DNA from 3 places in the Sorangium sp. So ce726 genome. Region 3 is predicted to be linked to each of the others. Evidence: predicted binding sites of a transcription regulator. Region 3 holds the regulator's gene; each other region holds the start of a gene.

Region 1 (5,020 bases), 4.6 Mb from region 3:
ACCAGATCGGGCTGGTGCTCGCGCGCGAGATCCCAGGCGGCATCGCCCTCGGAAGCCTCGATCACAGAGAACCCGAGGTTCCTCAGGTGACGCGCAACGAGGCTCAACATCGCCGGTTCATCTTCGGCCACCAGCACACGGGGCGGCATCGTGCTCGCGGAAGGCATCGTGGATGCGGATGAGAGTACGTGCGCGCGAACCGGTCAAGAGAGAACGAGACCGCGCGGCCGCAGCCAGCGCTCTTGGCCGTTCGCCGTCCTCCCGAGCGATCCCGAGCGCCAGGGAGGATGCGCTCAGGCGGCGCGCGCGAGGGCGATCTTTTCCGTCTGCCCCGCCGCATAGAAGCGTCGCAGCGCGGCGAGCAGCTCGGCATGACGCCCATGGCGGGCAAACTCGGCCTCGAGTCGGCCCGCGAACCGCGCCGCCAGATCGTTCGCGATCCGGTAGCGATCGCCGGTCTCCGTGCCCGGTGGATCCATGAAGGTGACCCGCTCGAAGAGATGGGCGCGGATCCGCGCGGCGCGCTCGGGCTCGAAGCGTCCCGCCCCCGGTGGCGCCGCCTCGTGGCGGCGCCGGAGCGGCGGGCCTGGCGGCGCGACCTCGTCAGCCAGATCGCCATAGACAAGCAGCACGTACTTGTCGACCTCGGCCTGGAGCTCGAGCTCGAGCTGGGTCGCCGGCAGCTCCCTGCGGGCCCGCTCGGCCACATAGAGGAAGTGGCTCACGCCCTCGACGATCTGGCAGATCTCGTCGAACGTCCCCTCTCGCCCCCGCGTGATCGCCCGGTGGGGCAGGTGCAGCGCGACCTCGATATCCCCGTCGGCGGCGTGCCGGATCAGCAGCGCTTCGCGGGCGCTGCCGTCCGTCAGCTGGATGAAATCGTCGACCGCGGGCGCGTCATCGAGCGCATAGGTGCGCGCCAGGTGCTGCTGGATCCGGGCCGGGAAGGTCGGCCCCCGCATCAGTTGAGCCCGCCCGTGCCACGGCTCGGTACGAGCCCTCGTGCCCCGAGCTCATCCGCGAGGCGGCTCGATCCCGTGCGAACCCAGCGCTCGTACAGCCGGAGCACCGAGCGCTCGTCCCGAGCCCCGGACGCGAGCGTACCGTCGGCCACATCGTTCAGGACGCTCACGAACCGCTCGAATTTCTCGGCCATCTCCGAAAGAACGTCGGGCCCCTGGCCGACCCGCGCATTGAGGCGCAGCATAGCGGCCGCATGGTGGTAGGCGGTCGACCCGACCCCGACCACATAGCCGCGATCGATCCCCTTGACCTCGATGTGGCCGCCGAAGAAGCCGACCACGTAGAGGACGCTGTCTCCCAGGTTGCGCAGCCGCTGGAAACGCTCGGCCCCGGAGGCTTCCAGCGCATCGCGCAGAAGAAAGGTCAGGGGCTGGTTGAAGGCAGACTCGGCCTGCTCGTCCGGGTGAGCAAAAGCACAGAGCAGACCGACGAGGTAACTCGACGCCGCCTCGGTCGCAGCGACGTTCCGAACTCGGAGCGCCTCGTCCACAACCTCCTGGAAATAGCGGGTCATGCTCGGGGAGAGAGAGATCGCTTGGCTCACAGCGGCACCTCACTTATGCGGGTGCCCTGGATACCGACGTAACCCGGGCCACCGCGCGCTCAGGTCAACCAGACACGTCCTGGCGGCCTCCCTCGGGCTGGAGACCGTGAGGGCATCGCGTCACTGTGCTGCCGCAGCTTTGCCCTCATAAGCGCATTTTAGCCGAGGGGCTCCGCCGAGCCCAGCCTTAGGCCACGCCCCTTCCCCTGCGATCTCCAGGACTTACAGCCACCTCTGCGCCTGGCTGCCAACGCGCAAAGTGCCGGCCTAGGGCCACTCTTGACACCCTCCAGGGGGTGGCTATCTTCCGCGCGCTCGCTAGCACTCGCCATGGGTGAGTGCTAGCAAAGTGCCCAGACTGCAATCGTATGGGACCTTGCGGCTGCTCAGGTGGGCCGGCTGGGTCTTGCCGTTCGTGGGACGCGGCGCTCGTCCCCGGAGGATTTGCAAAGATGAAGATTCGACCGCTCCAGGACCGCGTGATCGTTCAGCGCGTGAAGGAAGAAGAGAAGACCAAGGGAGGTCTCTACATTCCGGACACCGCGAAAGAGAAGCCGATCGAGGGGACCGTCATCGCCGTCGGCAACGGCAAGGTCGCCGAGGACGGTACCGTGCGGAAGCTCGACGTCAAGGAGGGCGATCGCGTCCTCTTCGGCAAGTACTCGGGCACCGAGGTCAAGATCGACGGCGAGGAGCACCTCATCCTCCGCGAGGACGACATCCTCGGCGTGATCGAGAAGTGACGCGGGCGACAGAAGGAACTTAGGAGAGACACCATGGCAGCCAAGGAAATCATCTACAACGAGTCCGCCCGCAGCATGATCCTCGCGGGGGTCAACGCCCTCGCCGACGCGGTCAAGGTCACCCTCGGCCCGAAGGGGCGCAACGTCGTCATCGAGAAGAGCTTCGGCTCGCCGACGGTCACCAAGGACGGCGTGACGGTCGCCAAGGAGATCGAGCTCGAGAACCGCTTCGAGAACATGGGCGCCCAGATGGTCCGCGAGGTCGCCTCGAAGACGAGCGACATCGCCGGCGACGGGACGACCACCGCGACGGTGCTCGCTCAGGCGATCTACCGCGAGGGCTCCAAGCTCGTCGCGGCCGGGCACAACCCGATGGAGATCAAGCGCGGCATCGACAAGGCGGTCGAGGCGATCGTCGAGCACCTCCGCGGCTCCGCCAAGCAGACCAAGGACGCGAAGGAGATCGCGCAGGTCGGCACGATCAGCGCGAACGGCGACGAGACGATCGGCAAGCTCCTCGCCGACGCGATGGAGAAGGTCGGCAAGGAGGGCGTGATCACGGTCGAGGAGGCCAAGAGCGCCGACACGACCCTCGACGTGGTCGAGGGCATGCAGTTCGACCGCGGCTACCTCTCGCCGTACTTCGTGACCGATCCCGAGGCCATGAAGGCGAACCTCGAGGACTGCTACATCCTCATCTCGGAGAAGAAGATCTCCAACATGAAGGACCTGCTCCCGGTGCTCGAGGCGATCGCCAAGAGCCAGAAGCAGCTCCTCATCATCGCCGAGGACGTCGAGGGCGAGGCGCTCGCGACCCTCGTCGTGAACAAGCTCCGCGGCACGCTGCACTGCGCGGCCGTCAAGGCGCCGGGCTTCGGTGATCGCCGCAAGGAGATGCTGAAGGACATCGCCACCCTGACGGACGGCCAGGTGATCGCGGAGGAGCTCGGCCTCAAGCTCGAGAACGTCACGATCAGCGATCTCGGCCGCGCCAAGACCGTCATCATCGACAAGGACAACACCACGATCGTCGGCGGCCAGGGCAAGAAGGACAAGATCAAGGCCCGGCAGCAGGAGATCCGCGCTCAGATCGAGAACACGACGAGCGACTACGACCGCGAGAAGCTCCAGGAGCGGCTCGCGAAGCTCGTGGGCGGCGTCGCGGTCGTCAAGGTCGGCGCTGCGACCGAGACCGAGATGAAGGAGAAGAAGGCCCGCGTCGAGGACGCGCTCCACGCGACCCGCGCGGCCGTCGAGGAGGGGATCGTCCCGGGCGGCGGCGTGGCGCTCATCCGCGCGCAGAGCTCGCTCGAGAAGCTCAAGGTCAACGACGAGCAGCGGTTCGGCGTGAACATCATCCGCCGCGCCATCGAGGAGCCCCTCCGCCAGATCTCGGCCAACGCCGGGGAAGAGGGCTCGATCGTCGTGCAGAAGGTGCGCGACGGCAAGGACTCGTACGGCTACAACGCGGCGTCGGGCGACTACGGCAACCTGCTCGAGATGGGCGTCATCGATCCGGTCAAGGTCGTCCGGTCGGCGCTCCAGAACGCGGCCAGCGTCGCCAGCCTGATGCTCACCACCGAGGCGCTCATCGCTGAGCGGCCGAAGGAGGAGAAGCCGGCGGCTGGTGGCGCCCACGCGGGCCACGGCCACGACTTCTGATCGCGACGCGCCGCGCTGACCGTTAAGCCCGGCGGGCGAGGGCCGACTTCCTTCTCAGGAAGTCGGCCCTTCGCCATTTCGACTTCCGGCGGGCCGCGGCGCATGATCTGATCTGGCGCAGGTTCGCGATGAGCACCCTGACTACCGAGCGCCTGGCGCTCACCCCGGTCTCGCTGCCCCTGCTCGAGGCGGTCATCCACGGAGATCGCGCCGAGGCCGAGGCCCTGTCCGGCGCGCGCTTCCCTGACGCCTGGCCTGGGCGCGCGCTCGTCGAGCGCGCCTTCAGCTCGCCGCTGGACCGGCTGCGCGACGATCCAGAGGCGTTCCTGTGGGGCACGCGGCTGATGGTGACGCGCGGGCAGGAGGAGCGCGTCGTCGTCGGCAGCGTGGTGCTGAACGGCCGGCCCGACGCGACCGGCACCGTGGAGATCGGCTACGGCGTCGAGGGCAAGTCCCAGGGCCAAGGCTACGCGACGGAGGGGTCGCGCGCCGTCCTGCACTGGACGCTGCAGCAGCCGGGCGTGAGGCGCGTGATCGCGACCACGCCGGCTTGGCACCGCGCGTCGCTCCGGGTGATCGAGAAGCTCGGGATGCGCCCTGCTGGAACGCTCGATCACGACCTCCTGGGCGAGCTCCTCGTCTTCGAGCGCTACCCCGCGTAGCGCCCTGTCGTCCGCGGCGGGGGGGCCCGCCTCGGCGCCGCTCACCCTCCTGCGGGGCTCGCGCCGCCGCGCGGGTCGCGCCGCCGGGCCCACTCGCACAGGGTCATGCCCGCCGCGATCGCCACGGGGTACGAGTGGTTGATCCCGTACATGGGGATCGCGATCACGTCCTCGCACGCGTCGAGCAGCGCCTGCGGCAGCCCGTCATCCTCGCTGCCGAAGAGGAACACGAGCCCGCGGGGGAACGGCGCCTCCCAGAGGGTGCGCCGCGCGTGATCGCGCTCCACGCCGATGAGCGGGCGGCCGCGCGCCGCCTCCAGGAAGCTCGCCTCGTCGGGGCACTCGACGATGGTCTCGTACTTCTGCATGCCCATCGAAGCGCGCTC
Region 2 (5,020 bases), 4.2 Mb from region 3:
GGCATCACCACCGACGGTCGCTCGCTGATCCTGCTGCACGCCCAGCGGACGCCGCCGGAGCGGCGCGAGGCGCTCGTGCGCTGCTTCGAGCGCGTCATCCTGCACGCCCCCCGGCCGGAGCTCGCCGCGCTCTCCGCGTCGCTGCGCCAGGCGGGGCTCTCCGTGGACGAGGACCTCTCGATCATGGGCGCCCCGGCTGGCGAGGTGCGCGCCGCCGTGCAGGGGCTCAGCCGGTTTCGCACGTTCCCGCCGGGCCTGCGCCTGTCCAGGGTGTCGCCGGACGACGACGACGCTTCGATCCGCGCGATCCAGGAGCTTCAGGCCGAGGGCGGCCACGCGCCGCTCCCGGGGTGGTACCTGCGCGGCGGCGAGGGGCGCTCCTTGACGCTCGCGCTGCGCGACGCCGCGGGGGCGCTGATCGGCTGCACCACCCTGTGCGTCGTGACGCGGCCGCAGCCTGCCGAGATCGGCGGGCGCGAGGCGCTCGCCCAGCTCGGGCTGCTGGGCGCCCCGCCGCTCTGGATCTCCGACGTGGGCGAGGCGCCCTCGTGGACGGCCATGCCGATCTGCACCTGTCTGCGCGAGGACCACCGCGGACGGGGGCTCGGGGCCCCCCTCCAGGCGGCGGCGCTCCGGGAAGGGCACGATCGCTTCGGGATCCGGTGGTTCTACGCGCTCGTCAGGGCCGGCGACGAGATCGCCAAGCGCATGAACGCGCGCTGCGGGCTCGCCCCGCACCGCGCCGAAGGGTTCCTCGTCGCGTCGGCGGTGCCCTCCGAGAAGCCCCGACGGCCGGCGGACGGGCGCCGCGGCTCAGGCTGACAGCACGGGCGCGAGGAGAGAGCGCCGGCGTCCTAGCCGAGGAGCCACGGCGCCGGCACCTCGCCCGCGAGGCGCCGGCGGATCGTGTCGAGCGCGCGCTCGAAGTAGCCGTCGCGCGCGACCACGAACTCGTCGAGCCGCACGTCGCGCGGCTCGACCTTCACGGCGCCCGCGGCGTCCGGCGGTCGTCGCACGAGGCCGCTCGCGCGGGGCACCTCGCCTCGGACGAGGCGCAGCGCCGCGCCGAGCGGGAGCGACAGCAGCGCGGTCACCTCGTGCGGATCGGGACGCAGCTCCTCGAGCGCGCGGCGGGTCGTCGCGAGCAGCACGTCCTGCAGCTCGCGATCGACGATGCCCCGCGCGTGATCGTCCTGGCTGCGGCGCGTGCCGAGCCGGACCACGTCGCGCGGCGAGAGCGGCAGGCCGATCTCCTCCTCCGCCTCGCGCAGCGCCCCCGCGAGATCCTCTCCGGCGCGGTAGTGCCCCGACACGGCGACCTCGAGCGCGCCGGGCCAGGTGTCCTTGTCGGGGCTGCGCTGCTGGAAGAGCACCCAGGGCTCCGCGGCGCTCTGGCGGCTGTCCGGCTCCAGGCCATCGGGCCCCCGCTCGAGGAGCACCCACACGTGAACGCTCCGGTGCCAGTCGCCGTCGCGGTGGACGAGCCTGCGCGCCTTGCGCACGCCGAGCGGCCGGCCGCCGTCATCGAGGATGTCGAAGAGCTCCTCTCCGTCCTGCGCCGCCATGCGCCAGAGGGTAGCGCAACGTGAACGGAGCAAGACGTCTTGGCTGCTCTACGTGCTCGCTCGTCAGATGACGCTGTGCTTCGCGTCGTGCTCGAGGCACGACATCAAGCGGAAGCAGCAGGAAACGAGGCGAGGGGGGTGAAAGTGGCGATCCCAGCGGGAATCGAACCCGCGTTACCGGCGTGAGAGGCCGATGTCCTAACCGCTAGACGATGGGACCTGGTTCTGTGGAGAAGACCGACAGCAGAGCTGAGCGGCCTGGCTGGGGGACAAGGATTCGAACCTTGATAGCAAGAGCCAGAATCTTGCGTCCTGCCGTTAGACGATCCCCCAAGGGGTCAGCGCCGTGTTCATCAGCGCCACGGGCCGCGGAATCTACTCGGGCTGCCTGTATTGTCAAGCGATCAGAATCGGACCCGCCGAAGAAAAATGCTCACCGCCAAAAATCGCCCAACTTTCGCATGTTTCGCGCGCTTCGCGGGTTGAGCAAGGCCCCCCCTTGCTCAGCGTCTCGCGCAACCCGCTCCGTCCTCGTTGCATGCCGTCCGTTGTCAGTCGCTCGCCGCGTTGCTGTCGTCACGCTGTCGCCATGATCCGTCCAGATTGTTTGCGTGCCGTCGGAGAGGGGCTCGTCCCTGGACGAGCATCCCGACGTCGCGACCGCGCCCCTCGCCGTCGCTTCTCCAGGCATCTCGGCTTCGCCGCTCGGGACTTTCGGCCCCGGAAAAGTCGCAGCTCCCTGCTGCGCGCCCTTGACGCGCCGGGTGACTGATTTACTTTCGGCCGCGGTTTAGCCACCGGCCTAGGAGAGTGCCAAGACACTGCGATCTCAGGCACTTGGCTCTCGTCGTGCGGGCGGAATGCCCCAGCGGGGGGGCGAACTGGACCTCCGGCGAGCCGATGGTCAGTCAACAAGGCGAGGACGAGGGAGCCAGCATGAAAATCAGGCCGCTGCAGGATCGGATTGTCGTCAAGCGCGTCGAGAGCGAGACGAAGACCAAGGGGGGCATCATCATCCCCGACGCCGCGAAGGAGAAGCCGATCGAGGGGCGCGTCGTCGCGGTGGGCAACGGCAAGGTCCTGAAGGACGGCAAGGTTCGCCCGCTCGAGGTGAAGGTCGGGGACAAGGTGCTGTTCGGCAAGTACAGCGGCACCGAGGTGAAGCTCGACGGCGAGGAGCACGTGCTCATCCGCGAGGACGACGTGCTCGCCGTGACCGAGTCCGCCGCGACGTGAACCAAGTCTGAGGCAACCGAACGCAAGCGTTAGTACACGCGGCCGCGCGGCCGCGAGGGGATTGAGAAATGGCTGCGAAGCAGATCGTTTTTAGCCGTGGCGCCCGCGCCGCGATCCTGAAGGGCGTGAACACGCTCGCCGATGCGGTCAAGGTGACCCTCGGGCCGAAGGGGCGGAACGTCGTCATCGAGAAGAGCTGGGGCTCCCCGGTCGTGACGAAGGACGGCGTCACGGTCGCCAAGGAGATCGAGCTCGCCGGCAAGCTCGAGAACATGGGCGCCCAGATGGTGCGCGAGGTCGCCTCGAAGACCAGCGACAAGGCCGGCGACGGCACGACGACGGCGACGGTGCTGGCCCAGGCGATCTTCGGCGAGGGCCTCAAGCTCGTCGAGGCTGGCCACAACCCGATGGATCTGAAGCGCGGCATCGACGCGGCTGTCGTCAAGGTCATCGAGGCCGTGCAGAAGGCGGCCAAGCCGACCAAGGACAAGGACCAGATCGCCCAGGTCGCCACGGTCAGCGCCAACGGCGACAAGGAGATCGGCCAGATCCTCGCCGACGCCATGGAGAAGGTCGGCAAGGAGGGCGTGATCACGGTCGAGGAGAACAAGCGCATGACGACGGAGCTCGAGACCGTCGACGGCATGCAGTTCGACCGCGGCTACCTCTCGCCCTACTTCGTGACCGACCCCGAGAAGATGACCGCGGTGCTCACGAACCCGCTCATCCTCGTGCACGAGAAGAAGATCTCGGCCATGGCCGACCTCCTGCCGCTGCTCGAGCAGGTGGTGAAGCAGGGGCGCGAGCTGCTCATCCTCTCGGAGGACATCGAGGGTGAGGCGCTCGCCACGCTCGTCGTGAACAAGCTGCGCGGCACGATCAAGGTCGCCGCCGTGAAGGCGCCCGGCTTCGGCGATCGCCGCAAGGACATGCTGAAGGACATCGCCACCCTCACGGGCGCGACGGCGTTCATGGAGGACCTCGGCCAGAAGCTCGAGAGCGCCACGGTGCGCGACCTCGGGACCGCCAAGCGGGTCGAGATCGACAAGGACAACACGGTCATCGTCGACGGCCAAGGCGAGAAGGTCGGCATCAAGGCCCGCATCGAGACGATCCGCAAGCAGATCGCGGACACGGCGAGCGACTACGATCGCGAGAAGCTCCAGGAGCGGCTCGCGAAGCTCGCCGGCGGCGTCGCGGTGGTGAAGGTCGGCGCCGCGACCGAGACCGAGATGAAGGAGAAGAAGGCGCGCGTCGAGGACGCGCTGCACGCGACCCGCGCGGCCGTCGAGGAAGGCATCGTGGTCGGCGGCGGCGTGGCCCTCTTCCGCGCGGCCGCCTCGCTGGAGTCGCTCAAGTTCAACGACGAGCGCGACGCCGGCGTGCGGCTCGTGCGCCGCGCCGTGGAGGCGCCGCTCCGCCAGATCGCCCAGAACGCGGGGGTCGACGGGACGGTGGTCGCGGAGAAGGTCCGGTCGGGCGCGCCGACGTTCGGCTACAACGCCGCGACCGACGCGTACGAGGACCTGCTCACCGGCGGCGTCATCGACCCGGCCAAGGTCGTGCGGCACGCGCTCACCAACGCGGCCAGCGTCGCCGGGCTGATGCTCACGACCGAGGCCCTCGTCGCCGAGAAGCCCAAGAAGGAGAAGGCCGCGGCCGGCGGGGCTCCCGGCGGCATGGGCGGCATGGGGGGTATGGGCGGCATGGGCGGCATGGGCGGCATGGGCGACTTCGACATGGGTTGATCGCCTGTCCGCGCCGCTCTCGGGCTGCCGCCGCCTCCGCGCGGCGCCGGCCCGCTGAGCGCGCTGCGCCCGACGAAGCGGGCCGAGGGGTCCTCCAAAGCATGCTGGCTTGGGGGGCCCTTCGCGTTTTGTGAGGGCCAGCGCTCTTGCCCGGGTTTTTGACCCGCGGTCACGTGGGGCGCTAGACTCCCGGGCAATGTCGGAGTCGTCGTTCGCCCGCTATGGCCGCGAGTATGTGCCGGGCGACGTGCTCTTTCGTGAGGGTGACTCCGGCGACGTCATGTTCGTCATCCAGTCGGGCGCCGTGCGGATCACGAAGTCGGTCGCCGGCGAGGACAAGGTGCTCGCGGTGCTCGGGCCCGGCGAGTTCGTCGGCGAGATGGCGATCTTGAACGGCAAGCCGCGGAACGCGACGGCCACCGTGAGCGAGCCGTCCCGCTGCCTCGTGATCGACGCGCGGAAGCTCGAGGT
Region 3 (5,020 bases):
CCTTCGCGGGGTCGAACGGGCTCTGCTTGGACGACAGGATCAGGACAGGCGTCGCCGGTGAGGCCTGCTTGATCGCCTTGCACAGCTCGTAGCCGTTCTTCGGCTCGAGCGTGACGTCGGCGATCACCAGGTCGGGTTTATCGCTCTTGAGCTTCTGCAGCGCAGCGTCGGCGCTGCTCGCCGTCACGACGCGGAAATCCTGACCCGCAAAGGTGATTTCGAGCACTTTGCGCATGGTCACGCTGTCGTCTACGGCGAGAAGGGTGCTGGCCACGAACGGGTCTCCTCTCAGATGGCGAGAAAGCGATGACGGCTCTGGATATCTTCGGCTCCGGTCGCGCGATGTGTCAACATTCGCGGTGTATTTCGCCCCCGCGGGCCCCGCGGATGTGCGTTTTTTCGCGCCGGTAGAGCCCGGTCCCACGCTGGTGGGCGGAGCCGAGGCGCCCCGGTGAGCTCTACATGCGTCCGCTCCGACCCGCCACTCCGCCGCGCCAGGAAGACAAAGCCGCCGAAACGACCGGCGTTCACCCGGTCGCCCAGGTACGACCTCCGCAGGATGGCCGCTGGACGGTGCCAGCCGAGCTGGATCGGCGCCCGCTGGACGGGGCCGTCCGTGCGCTGGCCGCGGTCTCGTGGTCCGACGCGCGCCGGTTGATCGAGACCGGCAAGGTGCTGGTCGGGAGCGCGGTGGCGACGAGCGCCCGTCGGCGGGTGCTCAGCGGGGAGCAGATCGAGATCCGCCTGCACGCGCCGAGGCCCGAGACCGTGCGGCGGCGCAAGCTCGAGGGCGAGCTCGTGGTCTACGCGGACGCGAGCGTCGTCGTGGTGAACAAGCCCGCCGGGGTGAGCACCATCCCGTACGGCGACGAGGATCCCGCGGAGCAGGCCGCGACCCTCGACGCGCTGGTGCGCGAGGTGCTGGCCAGGCGCGACCGCCTGCGCGGGCGCGCGCCGCTCGGCGTGGTGCAGCGCCTCGACAAGGGAACGAGCGGGCTGCTGGTCTTCGCGCGGACGCTCGCCGCGAAGAAGCACCTCGCGCAGCAGCTCCGCGTCCGCGCGATGCACCGGCAGTACCTGGCGCTCGCGCACGGCGCCGTCCCGCGCGGCACCTACCGCAGCTACCTCGTCGAGGATCGGGGCGATGGGCTGCGCGGCTCGGCGCGAGAGGGGCGGCGCGAGGGGCAGCTCGCGGTGACGCACGTGGAGCCGATCGAGGTGCTCCGAGGACCGCAGGAGGGAGCCGACGCTGGGGGCGTGACGCTCGTCGCGTGCCGGCTCGAGACGGGACGCACGCACCAGATCCGCATCCACCTCGCGGAGGCCGGGCACCCGCTCGTCGGCGAGACGGTCTACGTGCGGGACTACCGGGGGACGAGGGTCCCGGCCGCGCGGCTGATGCTCCACGCGGCCGAGCTCGGCTTCAACCACCCGGCCGACGACCGGCCGATGCGCTTCCAGGCGCCGCCGCCCCCGGACTTCGACGACGTGCTCGATCGGCTCCGTGAGCCGCAGCGGAAGGGCGCTACTTGACCTTGCCGCGGACCTCGGTCATCGCCGCGGCCGTGGCGTCGACCAGCGGCATGACCTTCGCGTAGTCCATCCGCGTCGGGCCGAGCACGCCCACGGTCCCGGCGACGCGGCCGTTCTCCATGTACGGCGCGGCGACGAGGCTGAGCTGGCCTCCGCCAAGGTCGCCTGCCTCGCTGCCGACGAACACGGTGACCTCACCCGCGCCGGCAGCGAGGGTCCGGTCGAGCAGATCGACGAGCTCCTCGCGCTCCTCGAGCGCCTTCATCAACTTCTTGAGCCGGTCGACGTCGGCGTACTCAGGCAGATCGATCAGCCGGTTCTGCCCCTCGATGACGACCTCGCTCCGTCGGGTCACGTCGGCCGTCGCCTTGCTGCCGAGCTCGAAGGCGCGGCGCCTCAGCGCGTCGATCTGGAGGCGCTCGTCCGCGAGGCGGCGGGCAAACAGGTCCCGGATCTCGCCCAGCGTGCGCCCCTCGATGACGTCGGCGAGCAGGTTGTGGATCCGGGTGAGCTCGCCTTCGTTGATCGCCTCGTCGGCCGAGATGAAGCGGTTCGCGACCGAGCCGTCGGCGAAGACGAGCACCGCGAGCAGCTGCCCTGGCTTGGTCGGGATGAAGCGCAGCTGGGCGAGGGCGCGGAGCTCGGCCCGCGGCGCCGCGACGACCGCCGCGGCGCCGGACAGCTCCGAGAGGTAGCGCCCGGTCTCGCGGAGCGGATCGCTCGCCCCCGCGTAGATCTCGGTGAACCTGGCGCTCAGCTCGGCCTGCTGCTCGGGAGACAGCGACCGGAGCTCGACGAGCGCGTCGATGAACAGCCGGAGCGCGCGATCGGTCGGGATCCGCCCTGCAGAGGTGTGCGGCTGGTGGAGGTACCCGGCCTCCTCGAGGTCCGCGAGCACGTTGCGGATCGAAGCAGCCGAGAGATCCAGCCCGTACTTGCGGGCGAGCGTCCTGCTGCCAACTGGGTCGCCCGTTGCGATGAACTCGGTGACCGCGGCGAAAAGGATCTTTCGAGATCGATTGGAAAGATCACCCATGTCAGCTGCATGCAGCGCACAAGCGCGCCGCCGTGGCTACCTGGACCAGGGACCGCCCGGACCGGGAAGCCATGCGGGCCGGACCTTCGCTCCCATACGTCAAGCTGCACGTGCGGGCGCATGACCCACGGACGCGCATGCGACCCATTTTGAGGCGATCGCGCGGCCCGGTCAAATGTCGCGGTAGGATCGGGCCGCCACGGCAGCAGCCCAGCCACCCCGCGCACGGGGGCCCCGCTCCACCGGATGGCGGCGCGGTCGGCCACTCGGCCACCCGGCCGCGTGGTCGTGGTCACTTGGCCCCCCGAGAGGGTCGGCCTGCCTTGCTTCGCACGAGGGATGTACCGCAACGATGCCGCCCGCACGCCATGCCGCCGCTGCCTGCGCGCTCGCCCTCGCGCTCGGCCCCCTCGCCGCCGCGCCGAGCGCGCAGGGCAAGCCGAAGGTCAGGTACCACCAGGACTGGGCGAAGCACCCGTCGGCGCGCTACGCGGCCATGAGCGCGGAGCAATGCCGTGCGGCGCTCACGCAGCGGAAGATCGCGTTTGAGCCGGTGCAGCGCGCGCCGGGCGTGCTCGCTCCGGTGCGGCTGATGCAGGGGGTCGGCGGGGTCCTCTACCGGACGGCGCTGCCGGCCCACAAGCGCGCGGACAACCCGCACGACGTCTTCGACTGCCGCCTCGCGCTCGCGCTCTCGGACTTCAGCCGGATCCTCCGCGCGCACGACATCGACGAGGTGCTGATGTTCTCGGCCTGGCGGCCTCCGTCCAGGATGTGGCCCGAGGGCAGGCTCGCGACGAGGCACCCCGGCGGGCTCGCGATCGACCCCTACAGGTTCATCAAGGAGCGCGTCGGCGGCGGGTTCGCGGAGGATTGGATCGAGGTGGAGCGCGACTTCGTCGGCAGGCGCGGCGCGCCGGTCTGCGGCGAGAGCGCCGGCCCGACCGGGCGGCCCCGCGGGGTCGGAAAGGGGGCGGGCAGCGGCCCTCCAGCGGACGCGGCAGCGCGAGAGCTGCGATCCATCGTGTGCGAGGCCGTGGATCAGCACATCTTCACGTCGATCCTCACGCCCAACTACGACCGGGCGCACAAAAATCACCTGCATCTCGAGGTGACCCCCGGCGTCCAATGGCATCTCGTGCGCTGATCCGGGAGGGGCCGTCCTCCGTCCTCCCGCGCGCAAACCCGCTCTCTCTCCGAGGTCGACCCGCTATGTTAGCCCGCGTGCCCGCACGAAGACCCCCGCTCTCCCGCGCGTCCGCCGCGCTGGCGCTCGCCGCTGTCGCGCTGTCGTTCACGTTCGTCGGCTGCCCCTGCGTCAGCGGTCCCGTGAACGCGAGCCCTGCCCTCCGCTGGTTCCTGTTCTCGAACTTTGGCGCCAGCAAGATCTGCCCCGAGATGCTGAAGAGCGGGGTCTCGCTGCGCCTGCAGGACAGATCGGCGTCCATGGGGCGGTTCTTCCCGATGCAGTGCTCGTACGACGTCAACGACGCGGCCCAGACGATCACCGTCCACATCGCCGGCACGGGCTACGGCTACATGCAGCCGGCCAAGCGGGTGGGCTTCTCGCTCACCACGTCCGTCGAGTACCGACCCGACTTCCAGCTCGCGGACGATAACGTCTACGTGTGGGGACGGCTGAACCGGATCGTGCAAGGCCCGAGCTTCCAGCTGGGCTACGTCGAGAACCCGGTCATCGACGTGATGGCCAACGTCCCGCCGTTCGGGGGGCTCGCCAACCTGCTCGGCAACCAGATCGTCGCGGGCGAGCTGACCCGCGGGTTCACCGTCCTCTACAACGAGGAGACCGGGAAGGACTTCACGCTGGGGATCCTCATGCCGCCCCAGCGACCGCACCACCCATTCGAGGCGGAGGACGAGGAGCGGTACACGTTCGCGAACGAGACCGTCGAGGTGTACGCGAACCAGCGCGACTACCTCGGGCCGTTCGAGATCGCCGACTCGGACCAGGCGCTCTACCTCAAGGTCAGCGCGCAGGGCGCGCCCGTGGACCTCATGATCGTCGACAAGCCCACCGGCGACGCGTGGCGCGAGGCGTACCAGACCGGCAAGCCGCTCGGTCCCCCGCCAGGCCCGGTGCAGGCAGGCGGCCCTCTCCAGCCCGGGATCATCGAGACCCGCCGCTACGCGCTGCGCCCGGGCCTCTACTACGTCGTCATCGACAACACGGCGGCGGCCGGCCTGGTCGCGCCTCCCATCACGCTGCTCAGCCCCCTCGGGGGTTCGGCGGCTCAGATCAGCTACATGGCGCAGGTCGGCGAGTAGCGGCGACGAGCGGGGCACGGGCAGCATCGGCGAGGTCACGCCACGTGGGCTCGGTCACCGGCCTTGACGCGGTTCGCCGCGAACGGGATAAACTTGCCATGGCCGTCATGGAGAGAGAGGGGAGCAGCGCCAGCCACGTCGACAAAGTTGCCCTCGACCGGCTAC

Evidence for each region. Region 3 encodes HrcA, which represses chaperone genes, less so after heat shock. Its sites were predicted from a motif close to GNTAGCACTCNCCNNNGGNGAGTGCTANC; they were not measured.
Region 1: the regulator HrcA is predicted to act here: its motif matches at 1,885-1,913, upstream of groES (co-chaperone GroES).
Region 2: the regulator HrcA is predicted to act here: its motif matches at 2,355-2,383, upstream of groES (co-chaperone GroES).

What each region holds. Positions count from the first base shown of each region.
Region 1 is NZ_CP150349.1:8,936,142-8,941,161, forward strand. It holds gene WME79_RS33020 (response regulator transcription factor) at 1-167, opposite strand, end outside; gene WME79_RS33025 (hypothetical protein) at 294-962, opposite strand; gene WME79_RS33030 (hypothetical protein) at 962-1,513, opposite strand; gene groES (co-chaperone GroES) at 2,020-2,310, shown strand; gene groL (chaperonin GroEL) at 2,344-3,972, shown strand; gene WME79_RS33045 (GNAT family N-acetyltransferase) at 4,101-4,634, shown strand; gene WME79_RS33050 (TrmH family RNA methyltransferase) at 4,676-5,020, opposite strand, start outside.
Region 2 is NZ_CP150349.1:4,228,674-4,233,693, forward strand. It holds gene WME79_RS15850 (hypothetical protein) at 1-822, shown strand, start outside; gene WME79_RS15855 (NUDIX hydrolase) at 855-1,565, opposite strand; tRNA gene WME79_RS15860 (tRNA-Glu) at 1,711-1,785, opposite strand; tRNA gene WME79_RS15865 (tRNA-Gln) at 1,825-1,898, opposite strand; gene groES (co-chaperone GroES) at 2,502-2,801, shown strand; gene groL (chaperonin GroEL) at 2,870-4,549, shown strand; gene WME79_RS15880 (Crp/Fnr family transcriptional regulator) at 4,746-5,020, shown strand, end outside.
Region 3 is NZ_CP150349.1:12,685-17,704, reverse strand. It holds gene WME79_RS00060 (response regulator transcription factor) at 1-274, opposite strand, end outside; gene WME79_RS00055 (RluA family pseudouridine synthase) at 574-1,533, shown strand; gene hrcA (heat-inducible transcriptional repressor HrcA) at 1,526-2,569, opposite strand; gene WME79_RS00045 (hypothetical protein) at 2,922-3,716, shown strand; gene WME79_RS00040 (hypothetical protein) at 3,794-4,855, shown strand; gene WME79_RS00035 (Fur family transcriptional regulator) at 4,954-5,020, shown strand, end outside.